3 regions of the Brevibacillus schisleri genome follow, and region 3 is predicted to be linked to each of the others. Evidence: riboswitches for the same ligand, from Rfam matches in the RefSeq annotation. Region 3 holds a riboswitch; each other region holds the start of a gene.
The links. Region 3 has a riboswitch for S-adenosylmethionine ahead of ACUUHJ_RS02750 (homocysteine synthase). Riboswitches for the same ligand answer to the same signal wherever they lie in the genome.

Region 1: it holds a riboswitch for S-adenosylmethionine, as region 3 does, so the genes downstream of both, metK (methionine adenosyltransferase) here and ACUUHJ_RS02750 (homocysteine synthase) in region 3, are expected to answer to the same signal.
Region 2: it holds a riboswitch for S-adenosylmethionine, as region 3 does, so the genes downstream of both, ACUUHJ_RS26245 (2,3-diketo-5-methylthiopentyl-1-phosphate enolase) here and ACUUHJ_RS02750 (homocysteine synthase) in region 3, are expected to answer to the same signal.

The regions. Positions count from the first base shown of each region.
Region 1 covers NZ_JBVNDM010000001.1:6,089,193-6,099,587, reverse strand. The annotation lists gene istA (IS21 family transposase) at 1-1,338, opposite strand, end outside; gene ACUUHJ_RS28960 (accessory Sec system S-layer assembly protein) at 1,988-2,935, shown strand; gene ACUUHJ_RS28955 (SLAP domain-containing protein) at 3,027-3,974, shown strand; gene ACUUHJ_RS28950 (SLAP domain-containing protein) at 4,015-5,010, shown strand; gene ACUUHJ_RS28945 (S8 family peptidase) at 5,190-7,766, shown strand; SAM riboswitch class I at 7,828-7,929, shown strand; gene metK (methionine adenosyltransferase) at 8,063-9,268, shown strand; gene ACUUHJ_RS28935 (polysaccharide deacetylase family protein) at 9,417-10,395, shown strand, end outside.
Region 2 covers NZ_JBVNDM010000001.1:5,516,365-5,526,759, forward strand. The annotation lists gene ACUUHJ_RS26235 (anti-sigma factor) at 1-717, opposite strand, end outside; gene ACUUHJ_RS26240 (sigma-70 family RNA polymerase sigma factor) at 717-1,235, opposite strand; SAM riboswitch class I at 1,366-1,544, shown strand; gene ACUUHJ_RS26245 (2,3-diketo-5-methylthiopentyl-1-phosphate enolase) at 1,631-2,845, shown strand; gene ACUUHJ_RS26250 (2-hydroxy-3-keto-5-methylthiopentenyl-1-phosphate phosphatase) at 2,842-3,510, shown strand; gene ACUUHJ_RS26255 (methylthioribulose 1-phosphate dehydratase) at 3,514-4,170, shown strand; gene ACUUHJ_RS26260 (1,2-dihydroxy-3-keto-5-methylthiopentene dioxygenase) at 4,184-4,696, shown strand; gene ACUUHJ_RS26265 (Ger(x)C family spore germination protein) at 4,750-5,868, opposite strand; gene ACUUHJ_RS26270 (GerAB/ArcD/ProY family transporter) at 5,865-6,965, opposite strand; gene ACUUHJ_RS26275 (spore germination protein) at 6,965-8,509, opposite strand; gene ACUUHJ_RS26280 (acyl-CoA dehydrogenase family protein) at 8,723-10,395, opposite strand, start outside.
Region 3 covers NZ_JBVNDM010000001.1:523,226-533,620, reverse strand. The annotation lists gene ACUUHJ_RS02795 (RNA polymerase sigma factor) at 1-79, opposite strand, end outside; gene ACUUHJ_RS02790 (SDR family oxidoreductase) at 287-994, opposite strand; gene ACUUHJ_RS02785 (IS1182 family transposase) at 1,723-3,087, opposite strand; gene ACUUHJ_RS02780 (BrxA/BrxB family bacilliredoxin) at 3,215-3,643, opposite strand; gene rnjA (ribonuclease J1) at 3,723-5,393, opposite strand; gene ACUUHJ_RS02770 (hypothetical protein) at 5,492-6,262, opposite strand; gene ACUUHJ_RS02765 (YqzG/YhdC family protein) at 6,365-6,703, shown strand; gene ACUUHJ_RS02760 (SCO family protein) at 6,700-7,353, opposite strand; gene ACUUHJ_RS02755 (rhodanese-like domain-containing protein) at 7,407-7,718, opposite strand; SAM riboswitch class I at 8,030-8,136, shown strand; gene ACUUHJ_RS02750 (homocysteine synthase) at 8,227-9,531, shown strand; gene ACUUHJ_RS02745 (ArsR/SmtB family transcription factor) at 9,686-10,395, shown strand, end outside.

The DNA.
Region 1 (10,395 bases), 5.6 Mb from region 3:
TTCTTGCGTAAGGCATCTTTCGATCTCCTCAATTTGGTATGTTCTTAGCATTCGAATGATCCAGCCGATTCTTGCTTTGCGACTTTTTCCTTCCACAGATTGAAGAAAAGCTTTTGTTTGGCTGGGAAGCAAAGCAAGGACAGAACTGTAATCGAGAGCCTTCGGCCTATTATAAAGTGGCTCCAACAGCGTTTGCAGATCAATTGGGATCGGCTCGTCTATATATCCCCTTGGTAGTGAAATGAGGACTTCATAGCTGTCATTTAGTACGTCTACTTTGTTCCACCAATACTTCAGCCATACTCGTTCGTGAGAACGGATAGATGGAACCTTTAACGTTTTTTGATCAACGAGAACTTCACCGTATCCATTGGCTTTTACGGATTCTAAACGGAAAGCCTCGTAAGGTACGAGAGGAAGTTCCAAAAGCTTGATTTTCTCTCGCTCCCAAAGCTCTTGCTGTAAGACTCCCTTCGCATAATGGAGTCTTTTCAAATCCTCAAAGGCTTGCTGATTGATAACATACTGTAGTTGTTCCAAATCATTGGCTACAGGTAATGGAACACACCAATTTCTTCGTGCATAACCAACTTTATTCTCAACATGTCCTTTTTCGTTTCCCTGAGCTGGATTACAAAATACAGGCTGGAAGCGATAGTGAAGAGCAAATCGTTGAAATTCGTCTGTAAGCTTTCTCTTTCCATCGGTTCCTACAGATACAACTGCCGCTGAAAGATTGTCAAACCAGATTCGATTAGGCACTCCGCCGCTCATCTCAAATAACCGCCGTAACCCTTCCAAGAAACACTCGGTGTTCTCCTTCGGAGTAACAAAAACAAATGCCGCGTTGCTGTAAGGGTAGGAGAGGATCAACATTTTCCGCTCTACCAGTTCACCGCCAATAATTGCTTGAAATGTTCCAAAGTCCGCCTGAGCTTCTCCACCTGGATGTTTTAAACGAATATAAGGTTCCGATTTTTCGATTTGCAGTTCTAACTTCCGCTTGGCAACATAGTACCGTACGGTACGATCTGATCCTGCAAAGCCAAATTCGGAAACAAGGCGATCATAGATACGTTTTGCCGTGTGCCTCTGCTTTTTGGGGCGGGTTTGATCTTCCATAAGCCAAGTATCCACTTGCTCACGATAAGCTTCCATAATAGGGAATTTTCCTCGAAGAGGACACTCTTCTTTGTTCCAGTCCGAACAATCTGCATATTTCTTTGCTGTTCTCCAGTTAACACCAGTTTGTTCTGCTATCTGGGAGATCGATTGATCTTTTACGTCCCGCAAGTATTTGATATAGTATTGTTGAGCCATTGCCAGCATTCCTTTCATCCCTCTCCTATCTGTTCCGCAAATAGAAGAGTAGGGGGTTGTTTAGTTAGCTGGCAAGGCTTTTTTCATGTTCGGAAATGGTCTGCACTTTTCGGTTGCCAAAGTGTGTACTTTTATTTTGCCAAACACAGGGATAGGCTCTTTCCTGTATTCACATAAAAAAGAACCAACTGCACAAGACAGTTGGCCAAAAAGAAATTCCCCAAGTTATTTGTTTAGACCCTTACATTTTATCAATAATAAACAACGTTGTAAACTTTAACTCATTATGGAAATGTTATACACAAAATCTCTGGCATCTCGATAGCATGAAAATTTTTTCTTCATTAGATATGCAACGAAGACAAGGTGAGCGCCCAAAGGCGTTGGCACAGTATAGACGGACTAAGAAACGCTCCTAGAGGCTGTGAGCAAACCAGGCTCTCCGTTTTTGTCCCACCGCCCATCCTTCCATTCCTTGACATCGCATGCTACGTACGGGTATCCTAACATAACTAACAGTACGAATTGCACTGTGAAAAGGTTGCAAAAACCGTTTGTTTTCAGCTTGGAATGCCAAGTTTTCTATGTTGCAAAAGGATGTCACTATGCTATAGTGGATGACGAATGTTACTATATATAGATGTAGAGAAAAGTTGGGAGCGACGATATGTTATCCTTCTTGAAGAATTTAATGGGGAATAAACCAACAACTAATGAGGTGCGGGAGCAGGTTCAGGAGGAATCGATTCTTTCCGCTGCTGATACCGAACAGTCTCATCAGGAAGCGCAACAGGTACATGAGGATTCAACTGGCGTCATCACCACACTCTCGCTGCATGAATTGTGGGAGAAGCAGTTGGGGGCGCAAGAGAAATACTCGCTCTCCTTTATGGCTCAGGAACTGGAACCGTTGCAACCAGGGAATATTTCCTTGGCAGGGACTTCACTCGTTCCGCATGACGATGGGATTGAAGTGGTAGCATTCGTCCGGAACAGCACGGACCGTCCAATCAGCCTGAATGAGATGACGCTGGTGGTACTGTTTGGGGATCAGGAGCTGTTTACCCGCCAATCTTTTGATTTGAGTGAGCTCGGAGAAATTCCGCCGCGTTCTGCAAGACCGTGGTCGTTTGTATTTGCGAGAGAGCACTTTTTACAGGTTGAAGTTCTTCTCGTGAACTGGAAGATCGCTTTTGAAATGGCGGAGAAGAAAATGGTTCTTCCACAGCAGCTGGAACTGGAGGAATCCTGGATTAAGGCGCTGACTGATGAGCAAAAAACGTCCTTAATTGAACTAGCGAAGAAACTCCCTGCTCTAAATGAGGGAGAAGTAAATATACAGAGCGTGCAGATTCGTCGAACAGAAAATGGTGCCCTGAATGCGATGCTTTTAATTCGGAATGGCTCTACTCAGTCACTGTCCATCGAAAAGTTGCCGCTGGCGCTCTATGACGCAAGTGGGGATAAAGTGGCAGAAGGTCTGTTTGAACTAGGAAGCCTGACTGTAAATGCAAATACGAGCAAGCCGTGGCTGTTTATTTTCCCACCTGAGAGCATTCAAAAGGAAGAGCTTGACTTGTCCCGTTGGAAAGTGAGCGTTCCCCAAGGAGCTTAATGCAAGAGAGCAAATTTGCATGGGCTAGTCAAAAAAGTTTATCATGATAAGAGAAGCTTCGTTCGTGTCCGGACGTTTGAGGAGGTAGCCTATGTTTTCCTTTATGAAGAATTTTTTAGGTAAGGATCAACAGGATCTGAAAAAAGATATTCAAGAAGAGTCTGCTATCGATGTCGCTGAATTGAAAAACACCGAGGTCGAAATGGAAAGCAGCGAGCAACAGGAAGAGTCTGTAGGTGGAGTTGAAAAAATTCGTACGGAATTGTCCCTGAGCCCGATTTGGGAGAGCGAGCTGGATTCCGAGAAAAAGTATACGCTTCGCTTTTTGCAAGAAGAATTGCCAGAGATGCGTAAAGGCATGATTAGCGTAACGGGTTTCAGTATGATTCCCCAGCCAAATGGCATGACTGTAGCGATGTTCTTCCGTAACTCGACAAATAAGCCAGTGCGGATCAAAAACGTTGGGTTAGCGATTTATCTTGATGATAATGCGTTTGCAAGGATCAAGGTGGATTTGTCAGATATGGGCGCAATTCCACCGCATACCAGCCGTCCATGGGAGGTATTGTTCCCGGAAGAGAGCTATCTGCATGAAAACTTCACCTTTAACCGCTGGAAAGTGGTTATGAAGGCTGGTAGAAATTCGCATGTATGGCCGCGTAATCTGGAGCTCGATCCTGAAATGGAAAGCCGCATGACCGATCGCCAAAAGGATCGTTTAGAAGCGTTGACGCAGTCTTTGCCAATGATTCCGATTAATACCGTACAGGTTACAGGCTTCGACATCGGAATGACAAAGGAAGGACATTTGGTAGCAGCGATGCTCTTCCGCAATGGGATGGCCCATGATTACCGTCCAGATGAAATAAAACTGACGATTGCTGATGCTAATGGTGATCTGGTAGCAACAGGTGTACTCGACGCAAGCAGCATTAATGTGAAGCCGGGTTACAGCCGTCCGTGGATGATTGTATTCCCGCCAAATTTAGTGAAAAAGCCTGATGCCGACCTGAAAAGATGGACGCTTGAGGTAGAATAGGGCGCAATACTTTTGAGGTTGGGAAAGAGGAGGTTGACTTATGAGTTGGTTATTGGAAAATTGGTTTGGTTCCAAGGAGAGCTTGGAGCAAGTACGCGAAGATATTCATGAGAATCTTCATAGAGAGTTTTATTTGGGTGTATCCGGATTAGAGAATCCGCAGCAATCTGCGAACCGTGTGGAATCCAAGGAATTGTTTTTGGTGCTGAACGGTCCGTGGGATGATCAATTGGACGAAGCCGAGCATGAGCTCTTGCAATACGCGCATGATGAAATGCCTCCGGTTGTTCGTAACGAAGTAGGTATCATTCCTTTCTTTACGCAGGTTACCAATGATGGTTTCTTGGTTCTTACCTACGTTCGCAATGCGACTGACCGCAGTATTTTGCTGCAAAAGCTTCCGTTGTCTTTGGTGACGGAGGATGGAGAGGAAGTCGCGAGAAAGACTTTTGATCTGATTACATCTGGTCCAGTGATGGAAATGTCCAGCCGTCCGATGGAATTCATGTTCCGCTGGGATGAGTTCGACCGTATTCCTGAACAAGAGGTTCCATTGAAGCTGGCCTTTATCAAGCCGGAAAAGCACGAAGTCGAAGAGAATCAAAACTTTAATCTGGGTCTGAGTGCAGATGAATCCAAGCAATACATGCAGCAGGCAGCAGAAAAGGCTCCGATTGTAGAGGGAGAAGTAGACTTGCAAGTCCTCGACATCAAGCCAGGTGAAGATAACGGCCTGAAAGTCATCGTTGCTTTCCGTAACGGTCTGGCAAAACGTCTGGAGTTTACTGAAGTGCCGATTATCGTTCATGATAAGGATGGCGATACCGTAGCACGTGTACACTTTACCCTGGAAAACATGAAGGTAGAAGCAAATAGCCATCGTATATGGGCATTTGATATTCCGTTCTCCTCCATTAAAAAGGAAGAGGTAAATCTGGCGGAAGTTACTGCTTTTATTCCAAAAGCTCAGCAAAGAAAAAAAGAAAAAGCTCAGGTAGCACCTGAAGTGGAAGACAATAAAGGTTTGTTACAGTAAGGAGAAAACCCTTTTTGCCCATGGTGAAAAGGGTTTTGTACTTTTCTAACGTTCCAAATATTGGCTAATCAGGGTTGCATGTCTCCCTTTTCATCCGCTATGCTAGGACGAGAAGATAAATACCTGAATTCCTTTTAGACTGCTGATTTTGCAGGGGAGAGAAGGAAGGACTGTTTTACATGAAAAAATCAGTGAACATGTCAGTAGCGACTGCGATAAGTGTCGCACTACTGATGGCAAACAACCAAACAATCTACGCTGCAGCACCACCAGCATCGAATGACTACTATTTAAGTAACCAGCTTCATTTGAGTCAGATTAGAGCTCACCAGGCCTGGTCAGTCGTAAATAGTAATGAACAGATTATCATCGCGGTCCTAGACTCTGGTGCGGATTATAAGCATCCTGACTTGAAGGACAATCTTCTGCCGGGTGTGAATCTGGTCAATCCCGGGAGATCTGCCCAGGACGATAACGGACATGGAACAGAAGTAACTGGTGTACTGGCTGCTAGCGGGAATAACAGTATTGGTGTATCCGGTGTTTTGTGGAATGCCAAGATTTTGCCGATTAAAGTTTTGGCCAAAAATGGAGATACTACGGTGCAGACTCTTGCTAAGGGTATCAATACTGCCTTGGATCGTGGTGCCAAAGTCATTGTGATGTCTCTCAGCAGTATGTCCTACTCCAAAGAACTGGCGAATGCTGTGCAACGAGCGGAAAGAAGCGGAGCGGTTCTGATTGCAGCGAGTGGCAATGAGAGTAGCCGAGTGGCCTATCCGGCAGCTTATCCCACGGTGGTAGCAGTAGGGGCTGTAAGGAGTAACAATGAAGTGCTGTATCAAAGCAATACGGGACCTGAGCTTAACCTGGTAGCGCCAGGTTTCAATGTTTATACGACCAAGCTAGGGGGGAAATACGGTTCCTTTAGCGGTACTTCAGCAGCCGCACCACAAGTAGCGGGTGCAGCGGCTCTCATACTAGCTCGTCATCCCAAACTAAGTCCATTTGATGTAAGACAATTGCTTTATCAAACGGCTACGGACTTAGGGGAAAAGGGATGGGACCGGAAAACGGGCTACGGGTTGTTAAATGTCGACAAGGCAGTTCGGACGTCCTTATCCTATGACTTTTTGGAACCGAATAATCAGACGTACTCAGCAAAGGCGTTTCCGATCGAGTCTCAGATACGTGGAAATTTGGGACCAAAAGATACGATAGACTGGCTAAAGATGGACATCCCTTACGATGGGAAGGTCAGTTTTACAGCGTCAGTGACATCCGGTATTTCTTCCGCGATGGCAGCTACCTTTTACCCAGAGAATCGTCCGCCGATTACACAGTACTTCGGAAATGGGGATACGATAACTGTCCCGGTCAAAGCGGGGAAAATGAATATCCGGTTAATGCGTAACGGAGGGGTCAACAACGCTTTTACCTACGTGCTGACGAGTAAGTTTACCATCAATCCGGACCGTAACGAACCGAACGATACGCAAGAGACGGCAAGGCCGCTCGTAGGCAACGAAATCAGTGTAACAGGCAATTTTCACGATGAAGGGGATCAGGATTGGTTCTCCTACTATGTTCGTGAATATGGACATTTGGATGTCACTGTTAGTCCTGATAACAAGCGTGTCGATCTATTGCTGAGTATCGGTAAACAAGAGCTCGGTAAAAAGATGGTTGTCTGGGACCCTACTTACGATAATGGAACAAAAGACAATCCGACAGAGCGCGTCCAAAAAGAAGTGTCACCAGGCAAGTATTACATCCGTGTGAGTGAGTACAATCGCAATGCGGTGAATGGCGAGTATCAGTTAGATCTGGGATACACACCAGTAAAAAAAGATTTTAATGAGCCGAATGACACCTATCAAACAGCGTCTCCGTTAAGCGGTGGGACAGTGATGTCAGGCACGATACCGACAGCTACCGATTCCGATTGGTTCCAATTTACTGTGAATAGTGAATCGTATGTGACGTTCCGAGCGCCGTACATTCCTGTCGATAGCGGCTTTCGTTTCGCGCTCTACAGCGATCGAAACATGAACTATGCGCTTGCTTCGACGAATGAGGTAGCGGAGCTGTCTAAGCGAGGAAACGATATTATGGGTTTGCGTTTGCAGCCAGGAAAATATTATGTTCGCCTTAATAGTGGTACTTCGTTCAAATATGAATCGTACCGGCTCACGGTGACGCAGCAGAAATTGATAGCGGGTTATCGCGATATTTCGGACCACTGGGCGCGCTCAGAGATCGTCAGACTTAGCTCTCGCGATATTGTAAATGGGTTTAATGATGCGTCGTTCAAGCCGAACCAGGCAGTGACCCGTGCGGAGTTTGCGACGATGCTGCTTAAATCGATGCGTGCGACCGGTTCTAAGGTAGCGACTACCTACACAGGAAAAACGACCTTCCGGGATATGCCAAAGCGGCACTGGGCGTATCACAACCTAGGTGTAGCTTATCAATTGGGAATTTTGAAAGGGTACCCGAAGAATGAAATGAAGCCGGATCAGCCGATATCGCGTGCAGAGATGGCGGTAATGATCGCCCGGGCACGTAATGTGTTGATGTATAATCACAGTACCTCGAATTATCGGGATGTGCCAACGAGTCACTGGGCTTCTCCTGCCATCGAGGCTTTGACATCGAGAAATTGGGTTAATGGGTACGGTTCTTCCTTTAAACCGAATGGAAGAGCAACTCGCGCCGAGGTAGTGGTGGTACTTTCCAAAGCCTATCAATTATAAGTAAAATTTTTCCTATTGACATCTCTGAAAAAAACAATTATTCTATTATCCGTAATGGATACTCTTATCCAGAGCAGGCGGAGGGACTGGCCCTATGAAGCCCGGCAACCGAGCTAGAGCGGTGCTAACCAGCAGAACGGACATCTGTTCTGGCCGATAAGAGGATGAAGGAAGCAAAAAACGCTCAAACCTTTTCCTCCTAAAAATTGGAAAAGGTTTTTTATTTGCGTTTACGTAGATAAAATCCTAACTCGGCTACCACACTATTTGTATGAGGTCAAAGGAGGTATTTTCTCATGGCTTTGCAAAAAGGTCGTCGTCTGTTTACATCCGAATCTGTAACTGAAGGACATCCGGATAAAATTTGTGACCAAATTTCCGACTCCATCTTGGATGCGATCCTGTCCAAAGATCCAAACGCTCGCGTAGCTTGCGAAACTTCCGTAACTACTGGTTTGGTTCTCGTAGCAGGTGAAATCACTACAAACACTTATGTGGATATCCAAAAGCTCGTTCGTGAAACCATTCGTGAAATCGGCTATGACCGTGCGAAATTCGGTTTTGACGCTGACACTTGCGGTGTTATTACTGCAATTGGCGAGCAGTCCGCTGACATTGCACTTGGTGTAGACCAAGCATTGGAAGCGCGCGAAGGCAAAATGACTGATGCTGAGATCGAAGCAATTGGTGCTGGTGACCAAGGTTTGATGTTTGGTTTTGCTTGCAATGAAACACCTGAACTGATGCCACTTCCAATCAGCATGTCTCACCAATTGGCTCGTCGTCTGACTGAAGTACGTAAAAACGGAACACTTGCTTACCTCCGTCCTGACGGAAAAACACAAGTAACTGTTGAGTACGATGGCGACAAACCAGTTCGTATCGATACAATCGTTATTTCTACCCAACATGCTCCTGAAACAACTTTGGAGCAAATCAAGCAAGATCTGGTTGAACACGTAATCAAACCAGTTGTTCCAGCTGAACTGTTGGACGCTGAAACCAAATACTTCATCAACCCAACTGGCCGTTTCGTAATTGGCGGACCACAAGGGGATGCTGGCTTGACTGGCCGCAAAATCATCGTAGATACTTACGGCGGTTATGCTCGTCATGGCGGTGGTGCGTTCTCCGGTAAAGATCCGACGAAAGTTGACCGTTCCGGTGCTTACGCGGCTCGTTATGTAGCGAAAAACATCGTGGCTGCTGGCCTCGCAGACAAATGCGAAGTACAAGTTGCTTACGCAATTGGTGTAGCACAACCAGTTTCCATCGCAGTAGATACATTCGGCACAGGTACCATTTCCGAAGAAGCTCTGGTGAAATTGGTTCGCAAACACTTCGACCTGCGTCCTGCTGGTATCATCAAGCAGCTCGACCTGCGTCGTCCTATCTACAAACAAACAGCTGCATATGGCCACTTCGGACGCAATGACCTGAATGTTCCTTGGGAGCAAACAGACAAAGCAGAAGTTCTGAAGCAAGAGGCTGCTCAACTCTAATAATCGAAAGACATAAAAAGAGCCTGGTGTTGCTACTGGGCTCTTTTTCTTTTAGGAGCAGAGTCATCCAATTATTGGGTCAATTGTTGCACAGGAATTTGTATGACTGTGTCGAATCTCCTAGTGAGGAAGTAGAGGAGGGGTTTTTTTGCCGAACAGAAGGCTCTTCCTGATCGTGTTTCTTACTTTTTTGTTTTTTATAGTGGCTATTGGGTTCTTAGGCGAATCTTTTCTGGAAAAAAAGAATAAACAAGAAGTGCAACCTTTTCCCCAAGTGGATACGTCTATAAGCATAAGTGAGACAAAAAATGCTGAGCCAAACGTCACACCAACAGAAGAAGCAGTGGTTCAAACGAAAAAGTGGTATAACAATCAGGTTGTTGTTTTGACGTACCATCATGTCACGGATCAATCGAATCAGCGGTATGTCATAGCTCCTGATCAATTTGCCCGACACATGAAATTTTTGCATGATAATGACCTGAATCCGATTTCGCTGGAGGAGTTCCTGCGATTTATGGAGACGGGTACCTTACCGACTGAGAATGCTGTTTTGATTACGTTTGACGATGGGTATGAGAGTTACTACAAAGAAGCATTTCCGATCTTACGTACATACGGCTACCCTTCAGTGAACTTCGCGATTGCGGGGCGCTTAAGAGATGTAGCTGACCGAAAACGGGAGAATATGACGCCACCACTTACGCGTCAACAAGTTAACGAAATGATTCAATCGGGACTGGTTACAATCGGGTCCCATACGTACAGTCTGCATGAAGAGGAAGAAAGAAATGAGTGGGGCGATCTTGGCCCAGAAACAGCTCCGGTCTATCTGAAGGACTTGCATCGTTTAGAGGACGAAAAAGAGTACAGGGACCGCCTCTTTGTGGATTTTCGTATATCTCGCGTCAGCTTAAGCGATTGGATGAAGCAAGAGATCGAAGTCATCTCGTTGCCGTTTGGATACACAAGTCCAATTGTACTGGAGACAGCTCGTGAAGCTGGCTACCGCTATGTGTTTACATCTAATCGTGGATTCGTAAAACAGGGAACAGATCCGTTTGCTATTCCACGCAATGACATGGGACTGCGAGACGTAGAAGAAGAGCACCTCCAACAGTTGTTCA
Region 2 (10,395 bases), 5.0 Mb from region 3:
AACCAGTTCATAGTACTCCTGATACGTCAAGAAGTGATCGAAGGAAATCGCGAGCTGAGAAACGGTCCCCTCTGGCAGCTTCTCCATCGTTGTCCAGGCAGGTGAAGTGAAAGACATCGTATCCTCCTTTTCCCCTTCTGTCGGATAACGGAAATACAGCTTCTGCTCCCTGACTCCATTCGTCCATTGCGGCCCAGCATTTACGTTCCACAGCACATTTGTACTTTCAAATCGCCCTGCATTCTTATCTTCCGACCCGACTCTCTCGCGAAGCTCCATGCTGATATTGCCGTACAGCAATCCGACCTTCGAACCACTACCGCCTACACTGACACCTGGTTGAGTAAAATTGACCATCGACTTTGCAACGCGGAACAGATCTTCATGCATCAGCGACCCCACCCAGCCATTCAGAATCAGCAACACAACACCGGCCAGAAAGGGAAGCCCTATGGTGAATCCTGCGTTGGACAACCGATTTTTCCATTTCCCCCGGCGAACAATGGCACGCTGTTTTTCAGCTGACAGTGTTTCAGACTGTTTGGTTTTCGCGTTGTCCGCTTCTGGTTCTGCCCCCAACAACAGCCTTTCCAACCGCTGTGCGTACTCTTCGTCAGCGGCTATCTCCTCCTCGAATTGTTTCGAATCTTCTTCCGCCATTTCCCCACGCAAATAAGCAAGCAACCTTTGCTCGCGATGATTCTCATCCTTGTTCATCACCGGATTTCCTCCCTCCACAACTGCCGCATCTTTTGTCGTCCCCGAAACAAGGAACGCTTGACGTCTGCCAGATCGATACCGAGCACCTCTGCCATTTCCGCGTAGGAAAACTGCATGGCAGACAACAAAATGACCTGTTTCTGCTTTTCCGGAAGTTGCCCCAAGTAGTTATGGGCCACTTCCCACAGCTCTTTGTTCACGACATGCTCTGCCGGATCAACCGCCGATTGATCACGTCGCTGTGGCAGGGCTTCCACAAACGCAAATCGTTGTTTCGTCTTCTTGCGATAACCGTCCACGAAAGCGTGATAGGCCACCTTGAACAGCCAGGGCCGTACTTTTTCCCCACGGTAGTCGTCCAAGGAAGAGAAGGCGCGACAAAAGGTTTCCTGTGTCAAATCCTCTGCCAGCCTCTCATCTCGTGTCAGCCGGAAAAGATAGCGGTAAATATCGTTTACATGCAGCTGGTACACATCCTCCAGACCTACTTTCCCAAGCCGTTCACACCCTTTCACCCATTACCACGAAGGAATTGTAAAAAAGTTTCATCTTCGTCTCATTTTTCTAATAATCTCCTGCACATTCTCTGCAAAAACAAAGATTGACTCCTGACAATGAACGTCATATCATGGGGGAAACGAATAACTCTTATCGCGAGCTGGCTGAGGGACTGGCCCTATGATGCCCGGCAACCGGCGCTATACCATGATTCGTACGCTCATAATTGCGTACCTTGGATAGCGAAACGGTGCTAATTCCAACGGATAAGAGTCGAGATTGAGCATTTTCGGGCTCGTTTCGGCTACTGACCCGAGAGATGAGAGGAGACGAGACGCTTTCATAGTCGACAACCGCCTCCCCGCTCAATGGGGAGGCTTTTTTTATTAATTCAAGGAGGATTTGACGTACCATGAGTGAACAACGTATCCTCGTCACCTATCTCACCCAAGCAAAAGACTTGAACAAAAAAGCGCAAGCCATTGCTGTCGGCATGACAGTCGGTTCCTGGACGGACCTGCCGCTTGCCAAGCAAGCTGAGCTAGCGCCGTATCTCGGTGAAGCCGTGAGCGCGACACCAATTGCGACACTGGAAAACGGAGAAACACGCGGTCTGATTACCGTTAGCTATCCGACTCGCAATTTTACAGCAGACATTCCATCCTTGTTAACCGGAATATTCGGCAAACTATCGATGGATGGCAAAATCAAGCTCATCGACATCGTTTTCCCTGAATCATTCCTTCAGGCTTTTCCTGGACCGAAGTTCGGCATTGATGGTCTGCGCGAACGTTTAGGGGCACATAACCGTCCGCTCTTGATGAGCATTTTCAAATCGTGCCTAGGTCTTCCTTTCGACGATCTGAAGACGCAATTCCGAGCACAAGCCTTGGGCGGAGTCGATCTCGTGAAAGATGACGAAATCTTCTTTGCAGATGACCGTGCTCCTTTTATCGAACGAATCAAAGCGTTCAAGCAGATCGCACAAGAGACCGAAGCCGAAACTGGCAAGCCCGTCCTCTATGCAGCCAACCTGACCGGACCTGTGCATGAGCTGAACGAAAAAGCGAAGCGTGCAGTAGAAGCGGGTGCTGATTGCCTCTTGTTCAACGTGCTGGCCTTTGGCTTCGATGCCCTGCACCGTTTGGCAGCCGATCCTGACGTACACGTACCAATCATGGCGCATCCAGCATTGGCAGGCGCCTACTATCCATCACCTGACTACGGCATCGCCCCCCCGCTCCTACTCGGTACGTTGATGCGTGTAGCTGGGGCAGATTTGGTGCTCTTCCCATCCCCATATGGCAATGTCGCTTTGGACAAAACAGAAGCGTTGCAGCTCGCGAAGCATTTGACAGATCCACTGAATGGTGTACGCCGTTCCTTCCCGGTTCCGTCTGCCGGCATTCATCCGGGGCTGGTTCCACAGCTTTATCAAGACTTCGGACTCGATCAAATCGTCAATGCAGGGGGCGGAATCCACGGTCATCCCGGTGGAGCAACCGCCGGAGCGAAAGCATTCGTTGCCGCGATTGATGCAGTCACCGCAGGCCGAACAGTGGAAGAAGCCGCCTCGGAATCACAAGAACTGGCGGTCGCCCTGGAAAAGTGGGGTGGCGCGCGATGAGTAAGAAGCTCGTCCTGTTCTGCGATTTCGACGGAACGATTACCGAAAAAGACAACATTGTAGCGATTGTTCGCAAGTTCGCTCCCCCTGAGTGGGAAGCCTTGACGGAGCAAATCCTTTCGCAAAAAATAAGCGTTCAGGAAGGAGTCGGCAAGCTGTTTCAACTCTTGCCCTCCTCCTTGCGCCAGGACATTATTGATTTTATTGTCCATGAAGCGACCATTCGCCCGGGATTTTCTGAATTCGTGAGCTATTGCCGAGAAGAAGGCATCGAGCTGTTGATTACGAGTGGCGGCATCGACTTTTTCCTGGAGCCTATCCTGGCACCCTTCGATCTTACCGATGTACCGATCTACTGCAATGGCAGTGATTTCAGCGGAGAGCGCATCACCATTACGTGGCCAAACGCTTGCGATGAACATTGCACGAACGGCTGTGGCATGTGCAAGACGACCATCATCCGCCGTTACGATCCAGCAACCCATTTCCGCATTGTCATCGGCGACTCCATCACTGATTTGGCTGGGGCCAAGATCGCTGATTATGTGATTGCCCGTTCCTTCCTCGCTGACAAGGCGGAAGAGATGCAATTGCCGCATAGCAAGTTTGCCACATTCCACGATGTGATTCGCATTTTACAGCAAGTCCAACAGGAGGTCGTCTAATTCATGACTGCAACACTCGAACAACGTCTGGATGCCTTTCGCCGTCTGGATGACGCCAAGCTGACATTTGCCCGCCGGGACTGGTTTCCCGGCACCAGTGGCAATCTCTCTATTAAAATACAAAACGCTCCCTTGCAATTTGCTGTAACGGCAAGCGGCAAAGACAAAACCAAGCTGTCCCCTGAAGATTATCTGGTCGTGGATCAAGACTCGCGTCCGGTGGATGAAACTGCTCTCAAGCCGTCCGCGGAAACGCTCATCCACGCTGTCGTCTACAAAACGTTTCCGAAGGCAGGGGCTTGCTTCCACGTCCATACCGTATGGAATAATCTCATTTCCGAGCTGTACTTTGGACAACGCGCTTTCTCCATTCAAGGACAAGAGCTGATCAAGGGACTCGGAATCTGGGAAGAAAACGCGCGCATTACTGTTCCGATTGTTGAGAACTTTGCCGATATTCCGACCTTGGCTGCCGCCATTGAAAAAGTGATTTCACCAGAAGTTCCCGGCGTACTCATCCGTAACCACGGTATCTACACGTGGGGCGGCAATGACTTCGAGGCCAAGCGCCACTTGGAAGCTTTTGAATTCCTATTCGAGTATCACGCCCGCTGGCTGCAATTGCGCCAAGCAGTCGTGTCCACTACAACCACCAATTAAGGAGGAATAAACGATGGCACAAATTCGTTTTCACGACAACAATGAGTACATCTCCGCACCCGAGGAAGTTGTCTCCTTCCTGGATACCCAAGAGATCATTTACGAAAAATGGGGCGTGGATCGCCTTGATCCAAAGCACCGTGATAACTACAGCCCGACAGACGAGGAAAAACAAGAGATTCTCGACACCTTTAAGCCGGAAATCGATGCGATCAGCCAACGTCGCGGTTACTTGACAGCGGACATTATCGTCCTCTCTGACAAAACACCTAACCTCGACGAGCTGTTGGTGAAATTCAAGGGCGAGCATCACCACACCGATGATGAGTGCCGCTTCTGCGTCGATGGTCACGGTATTTTCGCTATCAAGGGCAAAGACGGTCGCTACTTTGACGTCGAGCTGGAGCCAGGCGATCTGATCTCCGTACCACCGAACTACCGCCACTACTTCACCCTGATGGACGACCGCAAAATCAAGGCGATTCGCCTGTTCGTCACTCCTGCTGGCTGGGAAGCGATCTATTAATAACGAACCCCCTTGGCATTTACTGATTGCCAGGGGGTTTTGTCTTTCACCTTTCACTTTACGACGCCATTTCCCTTAATCGATATGTCTGACTTGATTTCAACTTTGGCATTAGAAAATGCCTTTGTCCAATCGTCCTCTACCTTTTTGTACTCCTTATATTCATAGGCCCGCGCATAGAGACCGAACCCAAACGGGTCTACACCGATTTCCTGGCATTTCTTGATTAACTTCATGTAATCCTTCTGTAACTCGTCGCCGATCATTCGCTCCATCTTTTTGTAGTCCTTTTGCATGTCGTACGGAAACATACGCTCTGATATGGATACTCGCAACCTGAAATGAACGTCAAAATGAAACCGACCGTTCTGATAGGATGTTTTTACTTTTTTTTGGACGCCCTTGATAAAAAAGCTGATCCTGTCTTTCGTAATTTGTTTTTGATCGTTCGGCTCTTTAATCGGGATGGTGACGGACAATTCCCCTTGTTTTTCATAGAGCAGCGTTTGCAAAAGAATCGTATCCCGCGGTTCTATCGAGCTTGCGTACGTTCCATTTTCTTTTAACAAAGCCGTCCCCATTACCTTAACCGCCCGCTTTTCTTTCTTCAACTCAGTCAAGCTAGGTGTCATCCCTTTTTCATACATTTGCCGATGGAGCTCCTGTGCCCTCGTCTTTACCGTCAGATTTCTTTTATTGGCTGTGTCAATTAGCGTTGTTACATGAATGGACAGACGAGGTTTGTCCTTTGGTTTATAATCAAACAACTCATGCAACGGACCATCAAGCATAGCCACGCGGGCGTTGACACTGAACTTTGCATCCCGAAAAACGACATCCAGCAACCGAAACCAGTCCGGGTGAGCCAGTAGCTTTTTCCCAAACACGAGCACCTGAATTTTGCCTGCTTGGGTCAAGCCTGTTACTCGCTCATCAAAGCCCATTCTTGACTCTCTAATCGTAGATGACCGAATGCCGTATTCCTCAGATTTTTCCTTTGCCTCCCGATTGAACACCGGGCTTGAGATATAAAAGAGAAGCTCGTTTTTTTCGTTCAAATCAATTCCGACCATCAGCGATAAAGTAGCATCCTCCAAATTGATTTGATCCTTGCAACCTGCCAACATGGTTACCAGCAAGCTCAATAATAGTACTTGAGCAAATGCCCTCATGCTTTTTTCCCCCCTTCTGCTCGTTTCGATAGCCTGATCGGCCCCCAAGCCAATAAAGGAAGTGCATAAGCAAATACCAAGCCTGCAAAGTTCCAAATTTGTATCGATTTCTTCAGATCAATAAAGGATGGCGTATAAAACCATAGCGCCACTGGAACCAGAAGAAGGAACAGGCGCAAATGCTTGCGGTGATCCTTCATGCCGAATAACTGACTGGATGAAAAGACACAGAAATAGATGTACGGCAATGCAGTCGTTGACAATATAAACATATAAGTAGAGAGAAAAAGAATATCGACACGTTCTAAGAAGCGGAACTCAATGGCTTTCCATAAATTGAGCGTAGGCCATGTATACTGCGTGATTTCATCGGGGCTAAAGTATGCAAAAGAAACGACAACGACAGACAGATACACGAACAACGTCAATGTATTCGCAATGACAATGCCAAGAGACGCATATTGCTTTCTTTGAAGGAAAGGGTAGGCAAAATAACCAAACTCAAATCCAAGAAAGGAGAGTACGGTGGATTTGCTCGCTTCCCATATCGGGTGCCAGCCCTCCTTGATCACTGGCAGCAAGTTTAGCCAATGAACCTCTCGATAAGCCGTCGTGAGAACAAAAGGTATCCAAAGCGTAAGATAGAATACGAGCTCGGCGTACCTTCCTATGGCGCGAACCCCTCCCTGGAGAACAAAATAAGTTGGCAACGTAAAAAGGAACACGACGACATAGGCGGGTGTCTGAGACAGGAGCCAAACATTTATGATTCCCGTGGCATTTATCAGCAAAACGAACGCTGCAACCCCGCAATAAATGAACATGAGAACAATAGCGACACGACCGAGCCACTTGCCCAGGATCAATGGGAATATATCGATGATCGTCTTCTCCGGGTACTGCTTCATCATGTTCGTGATGACGAGACTGACTAGCATTGCCGCAAGCCATCCGATCAAAAGCGATATCCATCCGTCGGTGCTCGCCTTCTCCGCCAAATCTCTGGGAATCGTCAATACGCCGATCCCTACTTGTGCCCCATGAATGAGGAGAATGTACTGAAGGACGCTCAATTGGTTGTACGTATACTTTTTCATCACCCGTCCTCCCTTGGCCGATTATTGCCTTGTCTTTCCTCTTCAATCGTATGGGCTGACAGGGGACGCTCTTTCATTTTCCACAGTGGCAGGCGGATAAACAAATCTTTCCAGTCCCCGAAGCGCACAGGGGCAAGAGGACTTCCATAAGGAACACCTAATGATTCCAGCGTAATCAAATGGCCGATCAATGCCATCAGCCCGACAATAATACCTACAAAACCAAACATCGCAGCGAGGATCATCATGAGAAATCGAATAAGCCTGACTGCCGAGGCCATATCGTAGTTCGGAATAATAAAGGATGAGATCGCTGTAAATGCAACGACAATCACCATAATATTGCTCACAATCCCCGCTTGTACGACCGCTTGACCAATCACGATACCCCCTACGATACCGACTGTTTGCCCAATAGGCGCTGGCAGGCGAATTCCCGATTCCCGGAGCATTTCCAGAGTGAGCTCCATAATAAATGCCTCTAACAAGGGTGGGAATGGAACCTTTTCGCGGGACTCTCCGACTGACAAAATCAAATCGAGTGGGATAACCTCATAATTGAATGAAATTAACGCAATATAAATCGCGGGTAAAAAAGTAGCAATCAAAAAAGCTAAATATCGAAGCAAGCGAATAAACGTGGCAACAGGCCAACGCGTACCGTAATCGTCAACGTTTTGAAAAAAGGAAACGAAAGTAGCCGGTCCGATTAATACGCTTGGAGAACGATCGACAACGACAGCAATCTTCCCTTGCAAGATGTGAGAGGCGACTGTATCCGGCCTCTCTGAGGTCAAAAACTGCGGAAACAGCGAGTAAGGATTATCCTCGATATACTCCTCCAGTTCAGACGCATTAAGAATCGAGTCAACCTTGATCATCTTGAGCCGATCTTCCAGCTCCTGTAATACTTCCGGATTCGCCACATCAGCCAAGTACATGATTGAGAGCTTTGTAAGGCCTCGTTCTCCCAACCATATTTCTTTTATTTTTAATTCACGGTTGGGAATATAGCGGCGAATGAGGGCAATGTTCATCGAGTCCGTTTCGACAAACCCTTGGTGTCCTCCCTTTAGCGCAGCCTCCAACTGTGGATCTTCTATCGCCCGCTGTGGCCATCCATTCGTTTGAATCACAAGCACTTCTTTTCGACCCTCAATAAACAAAAGACTACTCCCAAGCAAAATTTCGGTTTCTACTTTCCGAAAGTCGTAGACAACGGATACCTTTCCGACAGATAACAGGTCCAAAATACTCGATTTCTCACCCTCTGGGTGTGACAAAAGCGGACGAAGCACATTATTGTTAATCGAGTTTTTGTCAACCAAGCCATTCAGGTAGACGAGTGTAACCATGCCCTCTATATGCTGGCACGCAAACGTCCGAATGACCAAATCGGGTGTCAGCGTAAATATTGCATTCAACTCCGCAAGGTTATCACTTAATCGCTCACTGATCTCACGGACACGGATAGGCTCACTCGAGTGGCTTATCCTGTCTTTGACAGATGTCTTTTTTCTTCTTAGCCACCCTCTCATCGCCATCTGCTACAGCTCCCGCCCTTTTCCGAAGTATGTTCCATTAGCGTTCGTGAGAGCTTCCCAAAATATGCATGGAGCTTGGCACATTCTGCCGCTGAATCGAATAAATCCCAAAGCATTTGCAAATCGCAAATATCCGCAAGAATGAAAACGTGCGTTACATGCAAAAGGAGCAAAGCTCAATGCTTTGCTCCTTTTCCCATCTACTGTTTGGAACTACACCACATATGCCCCCGCTTCGATCACGCGGTCTGCAATCGAACGTTTGAGTGCCACTGTGTTGATCGGCGTGCGGCGGGTCAGCTTTTTCAAGATCGACAGGCGCAGACGAAGCTCGTCGCCCTCTTCCATCGCCGCCAATGCTTCCTTCGCCCAGCCTTCGATATGATCGAATGCCTCATGTACATAGACAGCGGTCATTTCCAGCTTTTGCTGCTCAGCTTCGATGCCATTTGCCGCCATTGCTTTCTCTGTCCGCTTCACGATGCTATCCATTGCGTACAGCTCGATCAGCATGTCAGCCGCGAATGCCAAGAGTTCCTGTTCTTTGGACATTTCCTGTTGGTATTTCATCAACGCAGAGCCAGCCACCATCAAAATGATTTTGCGCGTGATGTTGATCAGATGCTTCTCCATAGCCAGGGGTGCATCCTCAATCTCTTCTGGATAATAGCTCATCAGCTCTGCTTGCAGACTGCTTGCTGCTTGCAAGAGCGGCAATTCACCTTTCATCGCCTTTTTCACGAGCGTATCCGGAATGAGCATGCGATTGATTTCGTTCGTTCCTTCGAAAATGCGGTTAATCCGCGAGTCACGGTACATGTTCTCGATCTCATACTCGGACATAAAGCCATATCCACCGTGGATTTGCACGCCTTCGTCCACGCAGTAATCCAAAACCTCAGTGGCAAATACTTTATTGATCGAGCATTCGATCGCATAATCAGCAATCGCCTTCGCAACCTCTGCGCCATCATCCGCTTTTTCACCCAAGCGAGTCAGCGCTGTATCGAACAGACCCACTGTGCGATAGACGGAGCTTTCAGCCGCATACGTTTTCACTGCCATGTTTGCCAGTTTGTTTTTGATTAAAGGAAAGTTGGCGATTGGCGTTTTGAACTGCTTGCGCTCTTTTGCGTAGTTCGTCGCGAGTTCCACCGCTTTTTTCGAGGAGCCGACTGCGCCCACCGCGAGCTTGTAACGACCTACGTTCAAGATGTTGAACGCGATCACGTGACCTCTTCCAGGCTCTCCGAGCAGATTATTTACCGGCACAGGTACATCTTGCAAAATGACCGTGCGTGTCGAGGAGCATTTGATTCCCATCTTCTTCTCTTCCGGTCCAAACGAAACACCTGGGAATGTGCGCTCAACGATAAAGGCAGTAAATTTCTCGCCATCAATTTTCGCGTATACGATAAACACATCAGCAAAGCCAGCATTCGTGATCCATTGCTTCTCTCCCTTGAGAATATAGTGCGTGCCATCTGCGGAGAGAGTCGCTGTCGTTTTCGCACCCAGCGCATCTGAGCCAGAGCCTGGCTCTGTCAGGCAGTAAGCTGCGATTCGCTTTCCAGACGCCAGATCAGGCAGGTAGCGCTGTTTTTGCTCCTCGTTTCCAAAGTACACGATCGGCAGTGAACCGATACCGACATGGGCGCCGTAGCTGAGCGCAAAGCCGCGAGCCAGCGAGAACTTCTCTGTTACGAGTGCCGTGCTGACTTTATCCAGCCCCAGTCCCTCGTACTTTTCCGGAACGTCTCCAGCCAACAGACCGAGCTCCCCAGCTTCCTTCAACAGACGAACCGAAATATCAAATTGATGGTTTTCAAGCTCTTCCAGATGAGGACGAACTTCATTGTTGACGAAATCCTCTGTCGTCTTGGCAA
Region 3 (10,395 bases):
TATATTTTTGTATGATCTGAGAATACGCCTCTTTGTTCCCTTGAAGGACCTCCTCAATGATCAGCCTGTCGTCCTGCATCTGTCTTCCTCCCCATATCAAAACCTGTATCGAGGGCTACAGGTTCAAAAAGGTACGCTGCGCAGCTATCACCTTTTTGCTTGTACACCTTAATACGACGGAAAATGGTGGAAAAAGATCGCAACTTTTTTGAAAACGGGAGATTTTTTCATACGAAAAAAGCTGCCGAGGGCATCTCGACAGCTAATGAAACAATGACAACGATATTCAGTTAGTTCTTTTTCTCACGGGTGGGCAGGTAAGCGACTTTCCATTGTCTTGCGGACCAAGTCCGATAATGTACGGTACCGCCACACGGCTCCACTCTACCGGATTTGGTGCGGTGTCCACATCTTCTGGTGAGCATGAACGGAGCATAGCCGTATCGATACTGCCTCCTGGATCAAGTGTCACGGCGGCCATTCCCTCAGGCAATTCGGCTGCCAATGATTGCGTCAATCCTTCGATGGCGAACTTCGAAGCGCAGTACGGCGATAAAAACGCTTCCCCATATCTTCCCCAGTATGAGCTGATATTGACGACGACTCCGCCATTTGCGTGCTGAATCATAAACGGTAAAAAGGCGCGAATCACATAGAAAACTCCATTCACATTGATGTCCATGACTCTCGACAACTCATTTGGCGCAAGACCAATGACTGGACTGTTCCGGTTTATAATAGAAGCGTTGTTAATCAACAGATCGGGAACGCCCACCTCGGCTCTGACTTCCTCTGCCCACTTTTCCACTTGCTCCATGACCGAAACATCGACAACAGAAAAATGATGCTGTTCTCCGAATTGCTGACGCAGTCTTTGCACCTCTTTTTCCGAACGACCGCAGCCTGCAACTGTCCAGCCTGCTTCGTGAAAACGCTCGACCATTTCCCTGCCCAAACCACGTGTCACGCCTGTAATCACTACCAGCTTGTTCATTTTCTCTCCCTTTCCATTATTATACTTATTAAATATTTTAGTATAATAATGAAAGGGAATCAATCCCAATAAACTTAAGTTTGGGCTGTAGTGTTGGGGAGGAAACAGGAGAAAACGCTCAGATTCTAGGGCCACCCACTGGGGGATTGACTGCACGACTCCATGCAAAAAGCGAAACCGCGTCCAAAGTAGTTCTTTCATGATGTGCTTTCAGAGGTGGACGCTTAAGAGCGTGTTTCGCTTTTTGCATTCCGTCTCGGTCGGTGTCCCTAAGATCTTCGCTGTTTTCTCCTGTTTCCTCTACGAGCTTTCCTTGTTGATCGGTTTTTAAATACCTTAAAAGAATGTAAAGATACCATCAGTAACGACAGAGAAGAATATTTCCAGGCGTAGCGACTTGTGGAGTCCTACCGAGCGGAGAAGGGATTCGCGGGCAAAAGAAACGCAACCGTGCCCATACGGCGTAGCGGCTACCACTTTTGCGTTTCCCCGCGAATCCCTTCGGAGCGGACAGTCTTAACCCTCAGATGGACGGAGCCTGGAGCCTAGACTGGAAATATTCTTCTCTTCACTACAGCCCCATTTCAAACGATTACTAACACCAAGTCCATCAAAAAAGACGCCCGTTACGGGGCTGTTGACAAAAAGGGTTAGGGACCCAATGCCCTAACCCTTTTGCCGTTTTTTCACTTATACGTCGTCGGATTGTTTTGTTTCGTAACCTGTGATTAGTTTGCTTTTATCATTCGTTTAATGTTAATTGCCATTGCAGAAAAGAGGCAGTGTTCGGATACATTTCGAATGCCTCTTTTGTATGTTTCTTTTAAGTTATGCTGCCTTTTCATTGTACCGAAGGTACCCTCGCACCATATTCTTCTTTGCCTTTGGATAACACTGTACTCTTGGCTTTGCTTCCTTGCTTGGTTGCGTTCTTTAGCCTCTTGGAATAATGGTCTTTCTATTGTTTTGCGAGATGCGGTTTGTCCAAAACATTGTTGGCGTAACTCACAGGACTTACAGTCCTTTGTTTGGGCAGCATAAATTTTGCTATAACTTTGTTTCCAACTGTGCCACTTAACATGAGTAAATTGAAGTGCCTTGCCATTCGAGCAATAATAGGCATCGTTCATTTCATCAAATGTAAATTGTACTGACCTTTCGGTCTGATCAATAACACCTTTTATCGGAGAGATATAACCGGTTATCTTTAAATTTTCTAATTCATGGTGTACTCCAGAGCGATCATACCCTTTATCTGCGCCTACTTTGCCAATATGTAAACCAAATTTCTCTTTTTGTATCTGTAATCGCTTTATAAATGGTTCGTGGTCATTCACATTAGCAGCCGTAACGTGTATATCAGTTATGATTCCATGCTTAACGTCCACACTGGTATGCGCTAAATAGTGAAATCCCTTGGGTTTATTAGGACGGTTCAATAAACCTGACTCCGGGTCTGTTGTGCTCTGTTTTACTTCCTTCTCAGGAGGAGAGGTTTTAGGTTTTCTTCCTCGTTTTTTCCTAGTGGGATCGTTATCTCTGTCTTTTTTAATTCTCCGTGCTTCCTTTTCTAGCTCTTCAAGGTACTCAGTAGGCTTTTTCTCCACTAAAACTTTTTCTGACCTATTAATCGATGCATTCGCTTTGATGTGAGTAGAATCAACAACAATTATTTCCCCAGTAACTAAACCAGTTCGAATACATTCCGAGACGATGTGATCGAAGATCTCCTGAAAAATATGACTTTCTTTAAATCTACGACGGCGGTTCTGGCTCAGTGTGGAATGATCGGGAACAGTGTCAGTTAAGTCCAATCCTAAAAACCATCGATAGGCCAAATTCACTTGGATTTCTTGTTCCAACTTCCTTTCGGAAGGGATGCCATAAAGATACCCGATAAGGATCATTTTCATTAACAAAACTGGATCAACTGAGCGACGACCTACAGGCGAGTATAAGTGTTGCACTTTCTCATAGATAAAAGAAAAATCAATCTTATTACGAACAACACGTAAAAAATGATTCTCGGGTACAAGATCATCCAAATTTAAGAACATAAACTGGTGCTGTTTGTCTCCATCGATTCCCATCATGAGATAGCCCTCCAAAATAAAAAGAACCGTATAGAAATGATTTCTACACGATTCCCAGAAACCCCTATCTCTACGGCAATTTGTCAACAGCCCCGTTACCGGGCGCCTCGTGATGTTTCGTACTTTCTTATTTGTAAGTGTCGTAAGCATTTGTCAACAAGCCAGCGATTGTTGCCAGTTCGTTGTTCTCGATTTGATGGCGCTCGATCATAGTCATGATTTTGCCGTCTTTCATGATCGCGAAGGATGGAGAAGACGGTGCATAGCCTTCGAAATACTCACGAGCTTTTGCTGTCGCTTCCTTGTCTTGACCTGCGAATACCGTGAAGATGTTATCCGGTTTTGTAGCGTGATTCAAGGAATGTACAACTGCTGGACGAGCGAGTCCTGCTGCGCAGCCACAAACCGAGTTCACGACAACAAGTGTCAGGCCTTTTGCATTTGGCAGTGCTTGCTCTACTTCTTCAGCAGTGCGAAGCTCTTGAAAACCGTTGCGAGTCAACTCATCGCGCATTGGTTGAATTACTTGGCTCATATATGCTTCATAAGACATCATTGGGCAACTCTCCTTTTTATCACGAAGTTCAACTTACTTATTATTATACCCCGACTGCGTCTACCCGAGAAAGCAGAAGCTACACTTCCATCAAAATGGTAAGAATCATCGGGTTACGGCCTGTTTTTTCATAAATGAACGGCTTGATCACTTCATTAATCTGTGACTTCAGCTCAGACCATTCCTTGATTTTCTTATCCAATGCTTCTTGCAGACGCCCACGAACGAGCTGTGTCGCTTCCTGAATCAAGGATTCTGAACCGCGTACGTAAACGAAGCCGCGGCTCACGATATCTGGGCCCGTCAAAATTTTGAAGTTCTTCATATCGAGGCTGACAACCACAACCATCAAGCCATCCTCAGCCAAATGCTTGCGGTCACGCAGAACGATATTGCCGACGTCGCCGATGCCACTTCCATCAATGAGTACAATCCCTGCTTGTACTTTACTGAGCCACGCTTTTTCGCGGTTGCAATTCAGCACTTCGCCGTTGTCCATAATAAAGATGTTGCTCTCCTCGATCCCAACCTGTTGGGCCAGTTTGGAGTGAGTCTTGAGCATCCGGTATTCCCCGTGGATCGGGATGAAATATTTCGGACGGATGAAGTTGAGCATGAGCTTCAACTCTTCGCTACTGCCATGACCCGATGCGTGAATATCAAATTCGTGACTCAATACCACGTTGGCACCTGCGCGGTACAGCTTGTCTATCGTGCGGCTTACGTTGATCGTATTTCCTGGAATCGGAGATGCAGAAATGATCACCGTATCTTCCGGATAAATGGAAACCGTACGATGCGAACCGGATGCAATCCGGGTCAGCGCTGCCATCGGCTCACCTTGACTACCTGTGCAAATAATCAGCACTTGGTTGTCCGCGTAGTTGTCGATGTGCTTAATATCAATCAGCATGCCCTCTGGCATCTGGATATAGCCCAGCTCTTGTCCAATCAAGAAAACCTTTTCCATACTGCGGCCAATAACCGCCACTTTGCGATTGCACTGCTCTGCAGCATCTACCACCTGTTGCAGGCGATGTACGTTGGAAGCGAAGGTAGCCAGAATGATGCGTCCACGCGCTTTGCGTACCACATCGAGAATTCCTTCCCCTACCGATCTCTCTGACATCGTAAATCCAGGACGTTCACTGTTCGTACTATCAGACAAAAGCGCCAAAACGTCGCCACTCGCACCAAAGCGTGCAATTTTTCCGTACTCCGTTGTTTGTCCGACTGGTGTCATATCAAACTTGAAGTCACCCGTGTGAATGACCATTCCCTCTGGTGTATGGAGCACAATTCCCAGAGAATCCGGAATACTGTGGTTCGTCCGGAAGAATGTCGCCTTCAGCTTCGCAAAAGGAATTTCCGTATCTTCCGAAATCGGAATCAGCTTCACTTCATTTTGCAAACGGTGCTCTTCCAGCTTCGCCTTGACCAAGCCCAGGGTCAGACGACCACCGTAAATCGGCACCTTGATTTGCCGTAAAATATAAGGAATCGCACCAATGTGATCCTCATGTCCGTGCGTTAACAAAAGTGCTTTGATCTTGTGCTGGTTGTCCACTAAATAGGAAACATCCGGGATAACCAGATCAATACCGAACATTTCATTCTCAGGGAATTTCACCCCGCAGTCAATGATGATGATTTCGTCCTCATACTCGACGCAGTACATATTTTTTCCGATCTCGCCGAGGCCGCCCATCGCGAAAATCTTAACGTCGCTCAATCTCTTTCCTCCTAACATCGTCGTGCATGATTATGGGAATCCGAACCAAGCATGCCATTCTTATTATATCACAACGTAAGACGTTCGTTTCACCCAGTCTTGTCTATTCCACACATTCATCTTCGGTCAATAATCGAATACTGATACTCCAAATCGGCAACTCGTTCATCGGTAACAGCACTAGCTCTCGCCCAGAAATCGTGCTTCGCATAAGAATCGCCTGTCCATACCTCCGTTATTTCTCCTGAAGAGAGCTGTAACGGTATGGCCTCGATCTCTTTTAATACGTTGCCGCTTTTGTTTTTCAATCGCAGCTTTAGATCGATCTCCAACGGCTGGTCCGACTGATTTCGTACCAGGATGAGACTTGTATACGGATACCCGACACAATTTTTGGTACACTCTTGTCTGCTGTATACGAGGGCGAGATCAATAGGCTTCTCATTGTCCATCTTCGCCTCTTTCCACTGGTCTTTTGCTTTTTGTACGACGATCACGTACTCCGCTTTCTTCAAAAAGGGACCCATCCCTAAAAAGGCAGCGGCAAAAAAACTAAACAAACCAAAAGCTGTGCATAGAAAAACGAGGTTCATCTTCCAAAACTGTTTTCTCATCGTGATCAAAAAGCCAATATACAGGAGAATACAAACAAACACCAACAGGATACAAAAATAGAAAAAGACCTCCAAATCAGACTCCGTAGGTAACACCGGAATGCCATACTTCACTTGCCAATATACATTCGCGGCAAAGCAGCCTCCGTAAATCAATACGGCTGAAGCAATCGTCAGCCCCCATTTTCTCCAGAAAGGAGGCTTTTGAAAAATCGCCGTAAGAACCCCCAACAAAACAGGAACGCCAAATAAGGGAATGAGCAAGTAATGCATCGAATACCCCCCGCACTTCATTGTCATTATTTTCTACGAATGATATTCCGAAAAGTCTTCAAAATACATGGCAAACCATTCGAAAAAGAGAGGGAATAGCAAGTGCAAGCCGTTCGTCGCCTATTTCGCTATCGGAACATGATGCCCCTTCTCTCCACCGTCCTTTTCCTGCTCATCTTTCAGCCGTTCCCTACCTATGCTCAACCTCCCTATGCAAAATGGGGCAGGCTCGCGATGCAGGAAACGATGAAGCGATATCCAAACGCTCAAATTGTGGACTACCTGCATGTCGGACGAAAACAAAAAACGCCCACCACGTCAGAAGAGACGTTTAAGCTCTTGCTTCAAGAAAGCAATCGCAGGTGGGCGTTACTCGTTCATATTGAATTCGTGAATCAAACAGAAGAGGTCGTAAATATCTTCTATGAGGAGACCCGCTAGTCAGCGAGCTGTACCATCTCTTTCATCATGACTTCCAGTTCCATGTTAGCTGCCATCCCGTACGCGCGACGCATGTTTCCCTCTCCATCCACAAGGAACATGCGAGCCGTGTGGGAATAGGAACCATCTGGCTCCTTAATGACCATCAGACCAAAATCCTTCGTCACTTTCTCTACAGCCTGAGCATCCCCGCGCAGGAACTTCCAGCCACTCTGATCTGCCTTGAACTTGGCTGCATAGTCCTGCAAGACTTCCGGTGTATCGTTATCAGGGTCAAAGGAAATGGAAACAAACTCCACTTTGTCTCCGAACAGTCCTTTTTCCTTCAACTGATCTTGCAGCTTGGCCATGTTGAACGTAGTCGCCGGACAAATATCCGGGCACTTGGTAAACATAAACTCTACCAGTCGTACCTTGCCAGCACTTGAATGAAATGTATAGGTTGTTCCGTCACTATTGTCCAAGGTGAAGTCCGCGATCGGCTTCAACACCTCGATCTTCTCTTTTGTCATGTAATTATAACCAAATACTCCGACGATAGCTAAAATGATAATACCGGCTAACACAGGAAACCAATGTTTCTTCATTGCAGATTCCTGCTGCAATTGTGCTCCTTCACTCATCGGTTGCTTCCTCCCTGCTTGTCCCATGTGTGATGCCTCCTGATTACACTCGGGAGGCATTCACACTGTTTCTATCACGTTTATTGTTCCACTTCACCTGGCCATGCGAGCATGCCGCCAACCATATTCGCCACGTCATACCCTTGTGCACTCAAATACTCTGTAGCTGTATTGCTTCTGGCACCACTGCGGCAAACCATCACAATCGGAATGTTCTTATCCAGCTCATCGATACGATGTGGCAAAAAGCCAAGTGGGATCAGCTTTGCCTCTTTAATGTGACCTGCATTCCACTCATCTACTTCACGTACATCAATGACTTGCAGTTCCTCTTTGGCTTCCAGCTTTTCCAACAGCTCTTGTGGTGTCATTTCCTTTACTCCATGGCTCATCGCTATTTATCCTCCTATATGTACGATCAGATCAGTTGTAACCACCTCCATGATATCACACGCTTTTTTACTTTTCTAACGCGAAGAGCACTTGGCTTCACCCTGCATTCATGCTCCCTATTTTCTACCATTATCTCCTATTTCACTGCGACAGTAGCCCCACGGGATGTGAACAGCTTGAGACAAAACCGTTACAAATTAATGGCATGAGTAAACCACCTTCATTCATATATACACAAAAACCTCCCTGATAACTGTATATTGCACATTGACAGCATGGTTTTATTTTCATACAATTACGACAACAATTATTTTCATCAAGAGCGGTGGAGGGACAGGCCCTACGAAGCCCGGCAACCAGCAGACTAGCTGCATGGTGCCAATTCCTGCAGAATCCAGTGATTCTGAGAGATGAACACAAGCCCGTGCATGATCGGAGCCTTCTTCTTCTCAGGAGAAAGCTCCGTTTTTTATTCGCCGATTTCCCATAGTAAAAGGAGAGATGGACATGTCCGATCAACAACAATGGAAGCCAGAAACACTTGCGGTACACGGTGGGCAAGAGGTTGACCCTGTAACAGGCTCACGTGCTGTTCCGATCTATCAGACGACCTCCTATGTTTTCCGCGATACGGAGCATGCAGCCAACCTGTTTGGCTTAAAAGAGTTTGGGAACATCTATACACGCATCATGAATCCCACACAGGATGTATTTGAGAAGCGTGTTGCCCTGCTCGAAGGTGGTGTTGGTGCACTCGCGACCGCATCCGGGCAGGCTGCCATTACATTCGCCATCTTAAATATTGCACATGCGGGTGACGAGATTGTCGCTTCCAGCAGCCTCTACGGCGGTACCTACAACCTGTTCGCCCACACTCTTCCCCGCCTCGGTATCAAGGTTCATTTTGCAGATCAATCCAATCCGGAAAATTTCCGGACCTATATCAATGAAAAGACAAAAGCCGTGTTTTGCGAGACAATCGGCAACCCGCGCATTGATGTCGCTGATATCGAGGCGATCGCCAATATCGCTCACGAGAATGGTGTGCCGTTGATCGTGGACAACACCTTTGCGACTCCGATTTTGTGCCGTCCTTTTGAGCACGGGGCCGATATCGTCGTGCACTCCACCACCAAATTCATCGGCGGCCACGGAACAGCAATTGGCGGTATCATCGTAGACTCAGGAAAATTCGACTGGAACAACGGAAAATTCCCAGGTCTGACTACACCAGATCCAAGCTACCATGGCGTCGTCTATACAGAAGCAGTCGGTCCGCTTGCCTATATTATCAAGGCACGTGTCCAGCTCCAGCGCGATATCGGAGCAGCAGTCGCTCCGATCAACTCCTTCTTGTTCCTGCAAGGATTAGAAACTCTGCATCTGCGCATCGAGCGGCATAGCCAGAACGCCTTGGCAGTAGCCCAGTTCCTCGCCAATCACTCTGCGGTAGAGTGGGTGAGTTATCCGGGATTGGAGTCAGACTCCCAGCGTGAATTGGCCCAAAAATATTTGCCAAAAGGGGCTGGCGCGATCCTGACCTTTGGCATTCGCGGTGGCGTTGAGGCAGGAAAAACATTGATCGAGTCAGTGAAGCTGTTCTCCCATCTCGCAAATGTCGGAGATTCCAAGTCACTCATCATTCACCCAGCGAGCACAACACATCAGCAGATGACAGAAGAAGAGCAGGCAGCAGCCGGAGTGACTCCGGGACTTATTCGTCTCTCAGTCGGCACAGAAGCGATCGACGATATCCTCTCTGATCTGGAACAAGCACTGCAGCGTGCGTTGCAATTATCCACGGTTGGTTAACCCTACCTTTACAGAAAGAAGAGTCACATAATCTCTTTGGATAGAGATTTGTGATTCTTCTTTTCCTTTCCTCATTTCGCTCTAAAAATATTGAATTTTAAATTCGATTTTTATAAAATACATAATCATGTACAAATTTTGGAAGGATGATCACATGAAGATTTTGAACATTGGCAGTGAACGAACGACCTATCGGGTCGAGATCTCGTATTCTCCTTTATTCGAAGCTGCCTTAGGAATCGCTGCCGCTACCTACGACCAATTGCATCACACGATGGAACACCCTCCTGCCTACTGGCGCCAACTGTTGGACGAGCTATCACCTTCTGTACGGCAAGAGGTCGACTATGCGAAGGAGCACAACACGTGGAAGACGCTTTTGCAACTGCTCGACCTTTGCCCTTTCGCTGATCTGGATTCCTTTCTCTCGTATGCCAGAGAGCTCTCAATCGAACAGCTCCGATACGAAGCCCTCCCTTATCTCGGTGAAAATAGGCAGGAAGCACGGCGGAAGGCTGCACGAGGAAGCAAGGATGATTGCGCCGTTTTACAGGAAGCGTGCAGCACACATCTCTTTTTTGAATCGTATATCGAACATATTACTTCCGTTGATGGAGAAGTGCTGCGGAGTCATATTCTCGGATTGATGGAAGGCTGGTATACCACTCACATCAAGCCACATGAGGGAAAAATCGTTCGCATGCTAGAACGGGATTGGGCGCAAAAGCAAAACAAGCTAGGAAAGCTCAACCCCGAAGCCTTGGTTGAGTATGCAACGGGATCGAGCTACCTCCCAGAGCCTGCCGTGGCACGCGTACTGCTAATCCCGCAAGCGATCTACCGCCCATGGACCGTACAGGCCGA